DNA from 3 places in the Methylobacterium sp. AC690 genome. Region 1 is predicted to be linked to each of the others. Evidence: predicted binding sites of a transcription regulator. Region 1 holds the regulator's gene; each other region holds the start of a gene.
The links. Region 1 encodes PhoB, which activates phosphate uptake and scavenging genes when phosphate is short. Its sites were predicted from a motif close to TGTCATNNANCTGTCAT; they were not measured.
Positions count from the first base shown of each region.

Region 1 (3,260 bases):
GACCCCGTTCCCAATGTCGATCTACGACAACGTCGCCTTCGGCCTGCGCCTCTACGAGAAGCTGCCCAAGGCCGACCTCGACGTGCGCGTCGAGGAATCCCTGCGCAAGGCCGCCCTCTGGGACGAGGTGAAGGACAAGCTCAAGCAGTCCGGCATGGGCCTCTCGGGCGGCCAGCAGCAGCGCCTCTGCATCGCCCGCACGGTGGCCCAGCGCCCCGAGGTGATCCTGTTCGACGAGCCGACCTCGGCCCTCGACCCGATCTCCACCGGCCGCATCGAGGAGCTGATCGAGCAGCTGCGCTCGGAATTCACCATCGTCATCGTCACGCACAACATGCAGCAGGCGGCGCGCATCTCGCAGTTCACCGCCTTCATGTATCTCGGCGAGCTGGTGGAATTCGGCCCGACGACGCGCATCTTCATGAACCCGGAGAAGCGCCAGACGCAGGACTACATCACCGGCCGCTTCGGCTGATCCTCCGCCGGCCGGGATCGGCCCGCGCCCCACATCACCGCCAGGGCGGGCACCGGACAGGCGGGCCCGATCGAGGAGCGAGACCCATGCCCGACCACATCGTCAAATCCTACGATACGGACCTTGAGGACCTGCGCCGCTCGATCTCCGAGATGGGCGGCATCGCCGAGAAGATGATGACCGAGGCCGGCGAGGCCCTGGTGCGCCGCGACGCGCCCCTGGCCCAGGCGGTGATCGCCGCCGACACCCGCCTCGACACCCTGCAGCGCGAGATCGAGGAGCGGGCGATCCTGCTCATCGCCCGGCGCCAGCCCCTGGCCATCGACCTGCGCGAGACCGTGACGGCGATCCGGGTGTCGAACGATCTCGAGCGCATCGGCGACCTCGCCAAGAACGTCGCCAAGCGCGTCGTGGCGATCGCCGACCAGATCCAGCCGCAGAAGATCGTCATCGGCGTCCAGCACATGAGCGACCTGGTGCAGGAGCAGCTCAAGGACGTCCTCGACGCCTATGCCAGCCGCGACATCAAGGCGGCCCTCGGCGTCTGGGAGCGCGACGACGCCATCGACGCCCTCTACAATTCCCTGTTCCGCGAGCTCCTGACCTACATGATGGAGGATCCGCGCAACATCTCGTTCTGCACGCACCTCCTGTTCGTGGCCAAGAACATCGAGCGCATCGGCGACCACACCACCAACATCGCCGAGACGATCCACTACCTCGTCACCGGCGAGAACCTGCTGGCCGAGCGCGAGCGCCCGAAGAACGACGCCTCCAACTACGCCACCGTGGACATGCCCGGCGCGGCCTGACCCCGTGCCGGTCTGATCGAAAGCGCACGATGAGTACGCGTATCCTGATCGTCGAGGACGAGGAGGCCCTGACCCTTCTCCTCCGCTACAACCTCGAGGCCGAGGGGTTCATCGTCGACTCGGCCGCCCGCGGCGACGAGGCGGACCTGCGCCTGCAGGAGCAGGTGCCCGACCTCGTCCTGCTCGACTGGATGCTGCCCGCCCTGTCGGGGATCGAGCTCTGCCGCCGTATCCGCGCCCGGCGCGAAACCGAGCGGCTGCCGGTCATCATGCTGACGGCGCGGGGCGAGGAGGGCGACCGCATCCGCGGCCTGGGAACCGGCGCCGACGACTACATCGTCAAGCCGTTCTCGGTGCCCGAGCTCCTCGCCCGGGTCCGCGCCCTGCTGCGCCGGGCCAAGCCCGCCCACGTCGCCAACCTGCTGGTGGCCGGCGACATCGAGCTCGACCGGGTCAGCCACCGCATCCGCCGGGAGGGCCGCGAGATCCATCTCGGGCCGACCGAGTTCAAGCTCCTCGAGTTCCTGATGCAGAGCCCCGGCCGGGTGTTCTCCCGCGAGCAGCTCCTCGACGGCGTCTGGGGCCACGACGTCTACATCGACGAGCGCACCGTCGACGTCCATGTCGGGCGCCTGCGCAAAGCCCTGAACCGCCCGCGCCAGAGCGACCCGATCCGCACCGTGCGCGGCTCGGGCTATTCCTTCGACGAGATGTTCGAGACCGAAGCCGAGTAGCCGGGCCGAGTCGCTGGGCTGAGCCAAGTCGCCGAGCCGAGTGGCCGGCCCCGCCGCTCAGGCGAACATCATCGTGTCGGTGGGCAGGTGGACGGTGAAGGCCTTGCCCTCGTCGACCCAGCCCGGACCCGCGACGCCGTGATTGATGCCGTTGGCCTCCTCGGCGCTGCCGGCGAAGTGATGCTGGCCGGTCTGGGTGTTGTAGAAGCGCTCCAGGGTCAGGCCGCCGGGGGCGCTGGCATCGGCGTAGGCCTCGAAGGCCACGCCCTCGTACTTGTAGCTCGGCGCGGTCTTCAGGACCTGGTCCCGCTCGGACACGCTTGTCGTGAAGAAGTGGGCGTTGGAGACCGTGTCGAAGAACCGGAACACGTCCACCGTGTCGGCGCCCTTGGCCGGGGCCGCCCAGGCAGTGCCCTCGTAGTTGAACCACGGCAGCGTCTGCTGGATCTGCGCCTTCTCGGCGGTGCTCGTCGTGTAGAAGTGATCCCCCGTATGGGTGTCGTAGAACCGGTACACCGCCGTGACCGCCGGGGCGGTGGAGGCGGCGACCGGGCTCGACGGTGCGGCCACGGCCACCACCGGAGCGCTCGGCGCGCCGTACAGGGCCTGGATTCCGGCGAGGTCGCCGGCCGCCAGGGTCTTGATGCTGGTGTTGAGGATGGCGTTCATCACCTCGGGCTTGGTGTTGTAGTGATCGAGGCCGAGCGCGTGGCCGATCTCGTGCAGCGCCACCAGGGAGAGATCGACGTTCTGGGTGCTGACCACCCGCCCGCCGGAGGCGGCGTGCCAGCCCTCGCCGCTGTCGAAGGTGATCTCCACCGACTGCATGCGCTGGCCGCTATAGGTATAATGGGCATAGCCCAGGGTGTTGCCGAGCCCGTCGATTCCCCCGAGGGTGACGTCGATCTGGGCGCTGGCCGTCGTGGCCACCTGCTGGAACGCGATGTTGGCGGCCGCCGCCCAGGTGGCGAAGGCGGCCTGGAGAAGGCTCACGAAGCTGGTGGGAATCGTGCCGTCGACGGCCCAGGTGACGGTACCGCCGCTCGTGCCCGCCGCGCCCGTGCCCCAGCGCGGACCTTCCAGCGCATAATCCCCCATCGCTTGGCCCTCCCGTCTCTTCGGGCCAGGGTCGGCGGCAGAGGTTGCGAAATCCTTACCGCACCCGCCGCCGCGCACCGGGCGGCGCGTCCTCAGACGATGCTGCGCACCACGCCGCCATCGACCCGGAGGGCCGCGCCG
Region 1 covers NZ_CEEDOX010000008.1:34,347-37,606, forward strand. The annotation lists gene pstB (phosphate ABC transporter ATP-binding protein PstB) at 1-475, shown strand, start outside; gene phoU (phosphate signaling complex protein PhoU) at 562-1,287, shown strand; gene phoB (phosphate regulon transcriptional regulator PhoB) at 1,317-2,021, shown strand; gene AC0IY1_RS10940 (matrixin family metalloprotease) at 2,079-3,119, opposite strand; gene AC0IY1_RS10945 (SDR family NAD(P)-dependent oxidoreductase) at 3,212-3,260, opposite strand, start outside.

Region 2 (3,260 bases), on a different contig from region 1:
CGACGGGGCAGTGACGGGGTTCGTCCGCGGGCAGACCCTGGTCTGCCTCATTCTCGGCACCTTCTACGCCGTCGGATTGTTCCTCGTCGGATTGAATTTCGGTGTCCTCATCGGTCTCATCGCGGGCTTCCTCACCTTCATCCCCTATGTTGGGACGCTGACCGGCTTCCTGCTCTCGGTCGGCGTTGCCCTTGCCCAGTTCTGGCCGGGTTCCGACTGGCTGCATATCGGCCTCACCATCGGGGTGTTCGTGGTCGGACAATTTCTCGAAGGCAACATCATCTCACCCAAGCTCGTGGGCGAATCGGTCGGCCTTCACCCGGTCTGGCTCATGTTTGCGCTCCTCGCCTTCGGCTCTCTGTTCGGCTTCCTCGGGCTGTTGCTGGCCGTTCCGGTAGCGGCGTCCATCGGCGTGCTGGTCCGCTTCGTCCTGGAGCGCTACCTCCGAAGTCCGCTCTACTACGCGGACGCACCCGCGCTCCTGTCAAAGCCCGAACCCTGAATGGCAATCCGCGACACCGTTCCCCCGAAGCAGCTGGCCTTCGACCTGCCGGCCGACCCGCGCTATGGCCGCGAGGACTTCCTCGTGGGACCGGCCAACGAGGCCGCTTACACGCTGATCGAGGCGTGGCCGCATTGGCCCGACACGGTGTGCCTGCTCACCGGACCACCGGGCAGCGGCAAGAGTCACCTCGCCTCGATCTGGGCGACTCGCTCCCATGCCTGGACGGCCCGGGCTTCCGAGATTACCGCAGCAACGGTGCCGCACTTCCTCTCCAACGGCGCCCTGGTGATCGAGGACATCGACCGGATCGGCGCAGACGGGGGCGCCCCCCGCGACGAGGCGGCCCTGTTCCACCTCCTCAACCTTGCGCGCGAGCGCGCCTGCCCAGTCCTCGTCACCTCCGCCACCTCAGTGGATGGGCTTGGCCTGACAACGGCGGACCTACGTTCCCGCCTGCGCCTCGCCCCCGGCGCCACCATCCTGCCCCCGGACGACGCCCTGTTGCGCGCGGTCCTCGTCAAGCTGTTCGTCGACCGACAACTCGTGGTGGATCTCGCGATCGTTGAGGCTCTGGCGCTGCGAATCGACCGCTCCCTCGGGCGCGCCCGAGAGGTGGTCACCGCCCTGGACCGGGATGCCTTGAGCCGGGGCCGACGTATCACCAAACCCCTGGCACTGGCGGTGCTGGAGCGCCTCGGTTTCGGAGCCGGGGAACCGGAAGACGAGGACGAGGCGGATCCCGAGGATCATGCCCCGCGCTGAGGACGGCATGCCGACACGACGGACGACCGACGATCGTGCCAAAGATCGTCATGCAACCGTCACAAACGCCGGCCCGCCCCGTGCTACGACGCCGACCCTCGAAGACCTGTAGGAGACGAACTCTTGGCGGACATGGACTCGGACGCGACGGCAGCGGATGTCGGAACCCCGCGTGCCACCGAGGGCCGTACGCGGGCCGCCCGGCCCGCCGCCCGGCGAGTCGGGCAGCCCGCAGCGGTGGCTTCGAAACCCCAGCCGGGGAAGACGGTGCGGGATGTGCTTCCGGATACCAGGGAACCCGTCTCCGATGCCCTGCCTGATGCCGATCTCGACCTGCCGCCCCCGGGAGAGCTGCCGCCTCCTCCCGCCGAGGCCCCCCTCGGCGCGGAGGCGCGTGATTCCGTGCGGGAGGCGGGGCTCGCCCTGCGCCACTCCCCCGAGCGCTTCGTCAACCGCGAGCTGTCCTGGCTTCAGTTCAACCGTCGGGTGCTGGAGGAGGCCTCGAACGCCAACCACCCTCTCCTGGAGCAGGTCCGTTTCCTCTCGATCTCGGCGAACAACCTCGACGAATTCTTCATGGTGCGCGTCGCTGGCCTGCACGATCAGGTCCGTGCCGGTCTCGTTCTACCCTCGCAGGACGGCCTGACCCCGGCCGAACAGCTGACGCGCGTAGGCACCGAGGTCTCGCGGCTCGCCCTCGATCAGCAGGCGCGCTGGCGCGAATTGCGCGGTGAACTCCTCGGCGTCGGCATCGAACTCATGGAGCCCGCCGGCCTGACCCAGGATCACAAGGCGTGGCTGGAAGACTACTTCCTCAACCATGTCTTCCCGGTCCTGACGCCGCTCGCCATCGATCCGGCGCACCCGTTCCCGTTCATTCCGAATCTCGGCTCGACCATCGCGCTGATGCTGGTGCGCCCCCGTGACGGCCGCACCCTGCGCGCGCTGATCCGTCTGCCGGCGGTGCTCGACCGCTTCGTGCGCCTGCCGGATGCCGAGAACGATTCGACCGCCCGCTTCATCGCCATCGAGCAGGTCATCGTGCTGTTCACCGGGCGGCTCTTCCCGGGATACGCCTTGCGCGGACAGGGCGCGTTTCGCGTCATCCGCGACTCGGATCTCGAAATCGAGGAGGAGGCCGAGGATCTCGTCCTGCATTTCGAGACGGCCCTCAAGCAGCGCCGCCGCGGCGTCGTCATCCGGCTGGAGGTCGAGGCCGGAATGCCCGAGGACCTGCGTGCCTTCGTGGCCGACGAACTCGAGATCGGCAGCGACGCGGTGATCTTCGTGGAGGGGATGCTGGCCCTGAACGAGCTGTCGCAGATCGTGGGCATCGACCGGCCGGACCTGAAATTCAAGTCCTACAACCCCCGCTTCCCCGAGCGCATCCGCGAGAGCGGCGGCGATGTCTTTGCGGCCATTCGACAGAAGGACTTCATCGTCCACCACCCCTACGAATCCTTCGACGCGGTGGTACAGTTCCTCGCTCAGGCTGCCCGCGACCCCAACGTGGTGGCGATCAAGCAAACGCTTTATCGCACCTCCTCGAACTCCCCGATTGTCGCGGCGCTGGCGGAAGCCGCCGAGCTCGGCAAGTCAGTGACGGCGCTGGTCGAGCTGAAGGCCCGCTTCGACGAGGAAGCCAACATCCGCTGGGCGCGCAACCTGGAGAAGGCCGGCGCGCAGGTGGTGTTCGGCTTCATCGAGCTGAAGACCCATGCCAAGCTGTCCATGGTGGTCCGGCGCGAGGGCGACCGCCTCGTCACCTACTGCCACGTGGGCACCGGCAACTATCACCCGATCACCGCGCGCATTTACACCGACCTCTCCTTCTTCACGGCCGATCCCGCCGTGGCGCGGGATGTCAGCCGGATCTTCAACTTCATCACCGGCTACGCGGAGCCCGCCGAGCTGGAGCGGATGTCGGTCTCGCCGCTGACTCTGAAACCGCGCCTCTTGGAGAACATCGAGGCGGAAGTGGCCCACGCCAAGG
Region 2 covers NZ_CEEDOX010000021.1:24,683-27,942, reverse strand. The annotation lists gene AC0IY1_RS21275 (AI-2E family transporter) at 1-502, shown strand, start outside; gene AC0IY1_RS21270 (P-loop NTPase family protein) at 509-1,267, shown strand; gene AC0IY1_RS21265 (RNA degradosome polyphosphate kinase) at 1,400-3,260, shown strand, end outside.
Region 2: AC0IY1_RS21265 (RNA degradosome polyphosphate kinase) is a predicted target of PhoB. The motif match lies at 1,314-1,330, and genes of this name have one in related genera.

Region 3 (3,260 bases), on a different contig from region 1:
TCCCTACCGGCGGACGATATCCGCCTCCATAAGCCCATAGATCGGACCGGGATATCATACGTTCGTGTGGTCCGGCCGCTCGCGCTCCGGCGCGACTCCCACCGGCCGAGGCACCTCGAACCGTCGGTGGAAGACCGCGCGCGGAAGGGGAGCCGGCCGAGCGATCCGGGATCGGTGCACGACGTGGTCTCGGACTGCGGCGGCCAACGCGTGCGCCGGAGCCCTCGTTCCGCGCTCGCCCGGGTCCGTTCCGAGACACGCCCATCGCGGAGACCCGGGGCTCGTGCTCCCCGCCCGATCAGTTCACGCCTGCCGCCTTCAGCCATTCGGTCTTCCGCACGAGGTCGGCGACGGAGCCGGCCGCCATCTTCCGCATGACGTTGCCGCGGTGAATCTTGACGGTGATCTCGCTGATCCCCAGCGCATGGGCGATCTGCTTGTTGAGGAGCCCCTTGACCACCTGCTGCATGACCTCGGTCTCACGCGCCGTGAGGGTCCGGGCGAGGGCTTCGAGTGCGGCCATACCCGCGCGCTCGGCGCGGCGCGCCCGATCCCGATCGATCGCGACGGCGATCGCGTCCAGCATGTCCTGATCGCGGAACGGCTTGGTCAGAAAATCGAGCGCGCCGGCCTTCATGGCCTGGACACTCATGGGAATGTCGCCGTGACCGGTCATGAAGATGATCGGCATGCGATTGCCCAGGGCGATCAGCTTCGTCTGCAGATCGAGGCCGCTGGCTCCGGGCAGCCGGACATCCAGAACCAGGCAGCCGGGGCGATCCGGCAGGGCGGCGGCGAGCAGGTCGTGCGTCGATCCGAAGGCCAGCGTATCGAGTCCGACCGACCGGAGCAGGTCCTGCAGGCCGTCGCGGACGCCCTCGTCATCCTCGACGATGACGACCAGGGGAGCGGTTTTGGCGGCGGCAGTCGGCCTTGGAGAGCGGCGGATATCGCTTGCCATCGTCATCAACGAGACCTTGGAACCCGTGGGCGTGCGTCGATCAAGGTCGTGCTTACCGAGATTTCCGCTGCCTGATCAAGCGCGCTTCAGCGGGCCAGAACCGATTTTCATCTTTCTCTTACCGAGTCATCAAGTTAACGGCGCCCAGGCATGACGCTGCTTGGCCGCGAAACACCGCATCCTCGTCGATCGGAGACTGATCCAAAGCGGTCTTCGTACTTGTCCGGTTCTTGCGGTCCCGGTGGCGCCGGGCATCGGCGACAGCGGAAAGAAGCGGTTCTGTGCTGGCTTCCAGGCGCGGCAGACGGCTTCCAGGCGCGGCAGACCGCCCTGTCGGGGCAAGGGCACCGGCTGCCGCGGCCCGTTCGCGGGATCTTCGCAGGCGCAGGATCGTGCCACCGCGTCGATCGCGGCGCATGCCGCCCCCGCGCAGGACGGTCGTCGCCGAAAGCCGCCCGTGTGTGACGCGTGCAGCGTCGTCAAGGCGTCAGACAGGATCGCCATAGCGGAGCCTTCGGAAGGGAGCCCGCCGCCATGTCCTCCTCGTCCCGTTGCAGCCTGACCCGCCGTCCGTTCCTGACGGGGGCCGCCGGCCTCATCGGGCTCGGCACCGGCGTTTTCCGGCCCGGCCTCAGCCGGGCCGCAGACCGCCCCGTCCTCACCCACGGTCTGCAATCCGGCGACGTCGACGGCACCTCCGCCGTGGTCTGGGCCCGGGCCGACCGCCCCTGCCGGGCGATGATCGAGTGGTCGACCACCGAGCGCTTCGCGGACGTTCGCGGCGGCGTCTTCGCCGATGCACTCCCGGCGAGCGACGGCACCGTGAAGGTCGCCCTGACGGACCTGCCGCCGGGCCAGGACGTGTTCTACCGGGTCCGGCTGCAGGATCTCGCCGCGCCGACGATCCTCGGGGCGCCGCAGGTCGGGCGCTTCCGCACGGCCCCGGCCGAGCGCCGCTCGGTCTCGTTCTGCTGGTCCGGCGATACGGCGGGCCAGGGCTGGGGCATCGACGAGGCCCGGGGCGGGATGACGATCTACGCAGCCATGCTGCGCAACCGGCCGGACTTCTTCCTGCATTCCGGCGACACCATCTACGCCGACGGCCCGATCGTACCGGAGGTGCGCCTGCCCGACGGCACCCTCTGGCGCAACCGCGTCACCGAGGCGGTGTCGAAGCCGGCCGAGACCCTGGAGGAGTTTCGCGGGCGCTACCGCTACAACCTGACCGACGCGAACGTGCGGGCGATGAACGCCGAGATCCCGATCTTCGCGCAGTGGGACGACCACGAGGTCACCAACAACTGGTGGCCGGGCGAGCCTCTGACCCGGGCCGAACACCTGCGGAAAGCCTATCGCGACCCGAACGTGCTGGCGCTCCAGGTCCGCGCCACGCGGGCCTTCCACGAGTACATGCCGATGCGCTTCGCGCCGGCGGAGCCCGGCCGGGTCTACCGCAAGATCTCGCATGGGCCGCTGGTCGACGTGTTCCTGCTCGACATGCGCTCCTATCGCGGGCCGAACGGCGAGAACCGGCAGACCGCCTACGGGCCTGAGGCCCATTTCCTCGGCCCGACACAGATCGCCTGGCTCAAGCGGGAACTTCTCGCCTCCCGCGCGACCTGGAAGGTGATCGCGGCCGACATGCCGATCGGGCTCGTCGTCCCCTACGAGTCCCAGCCGCCCTTCGGCTCGGAGGCCATCGCGCAGGGCGACGGGCCACCGCTGGGCCGGGAACTCGAGATCGCCGACCTCCTGCGCTTCCTGCGGGATGCGGGCATCCGCAACACCGTCTGGCTGACGGCGGACGTGCACTACGCGGCGGCGCATTACTACGACCCGAACCGGGCGCGATTCCAGGATTTCGAGCCGTTCTGGGAGTTCGTCGCGGGCCCGTTGCATGCCGGCACCTTCGGCCCCAACGCCCTCGACGACACCTTCGGACCCCAGCTGCGCTTCGCGAAGGCGCCCCCGCCGGGCCAGACCAATCTCTCGCCGGCCGCGGGCTACCAGTTCTTCGGCCACGTCGCGGTCGAGGGCGCGACGGAACAGATGACCGTCACCCTGAAGGACGCCGCCGATACCGCGCTCTGGTCGGTGACCCTCGATCCCGTACGACCCTAGCCGGCCGGACCGGATCGCCGGGCACCTTCCGGCCAAGCCCCCTCCGGCCGGGTACCCCGGTCTCGCGCCTCAGTGATGCCCCGCCATGTGCCGGCCGATGCTGCGGGCGTCGGCCTCGGCGCGGCTCACCGCGTGCACGATGCGGCCGTCGGACATCACCACGATGCGGTCCGAGAGC
Region 3 covers NZ_CEEDOX010000036.1:9,818-13,077, reverse strand. The annotation lists gene AC0IY1_RS24725 (response regulator transcription factor) at 299-967, opposite strand; gene AC0IY1_RS24720 (alkaline phosphatase D family protein) at 1,496-3,082, shown strand; gene AC0IY1_RS24715 (ABC transporter ATP-binding protein) at 3,152-3,260, opposite strand, start outside.
Region 3: AC0IY1_RS24720 (alkaline phosphatase D family protein) is a predicted target of PhoB. The motif match lies at 1,436-1,452, and genes of this name have one in related genera.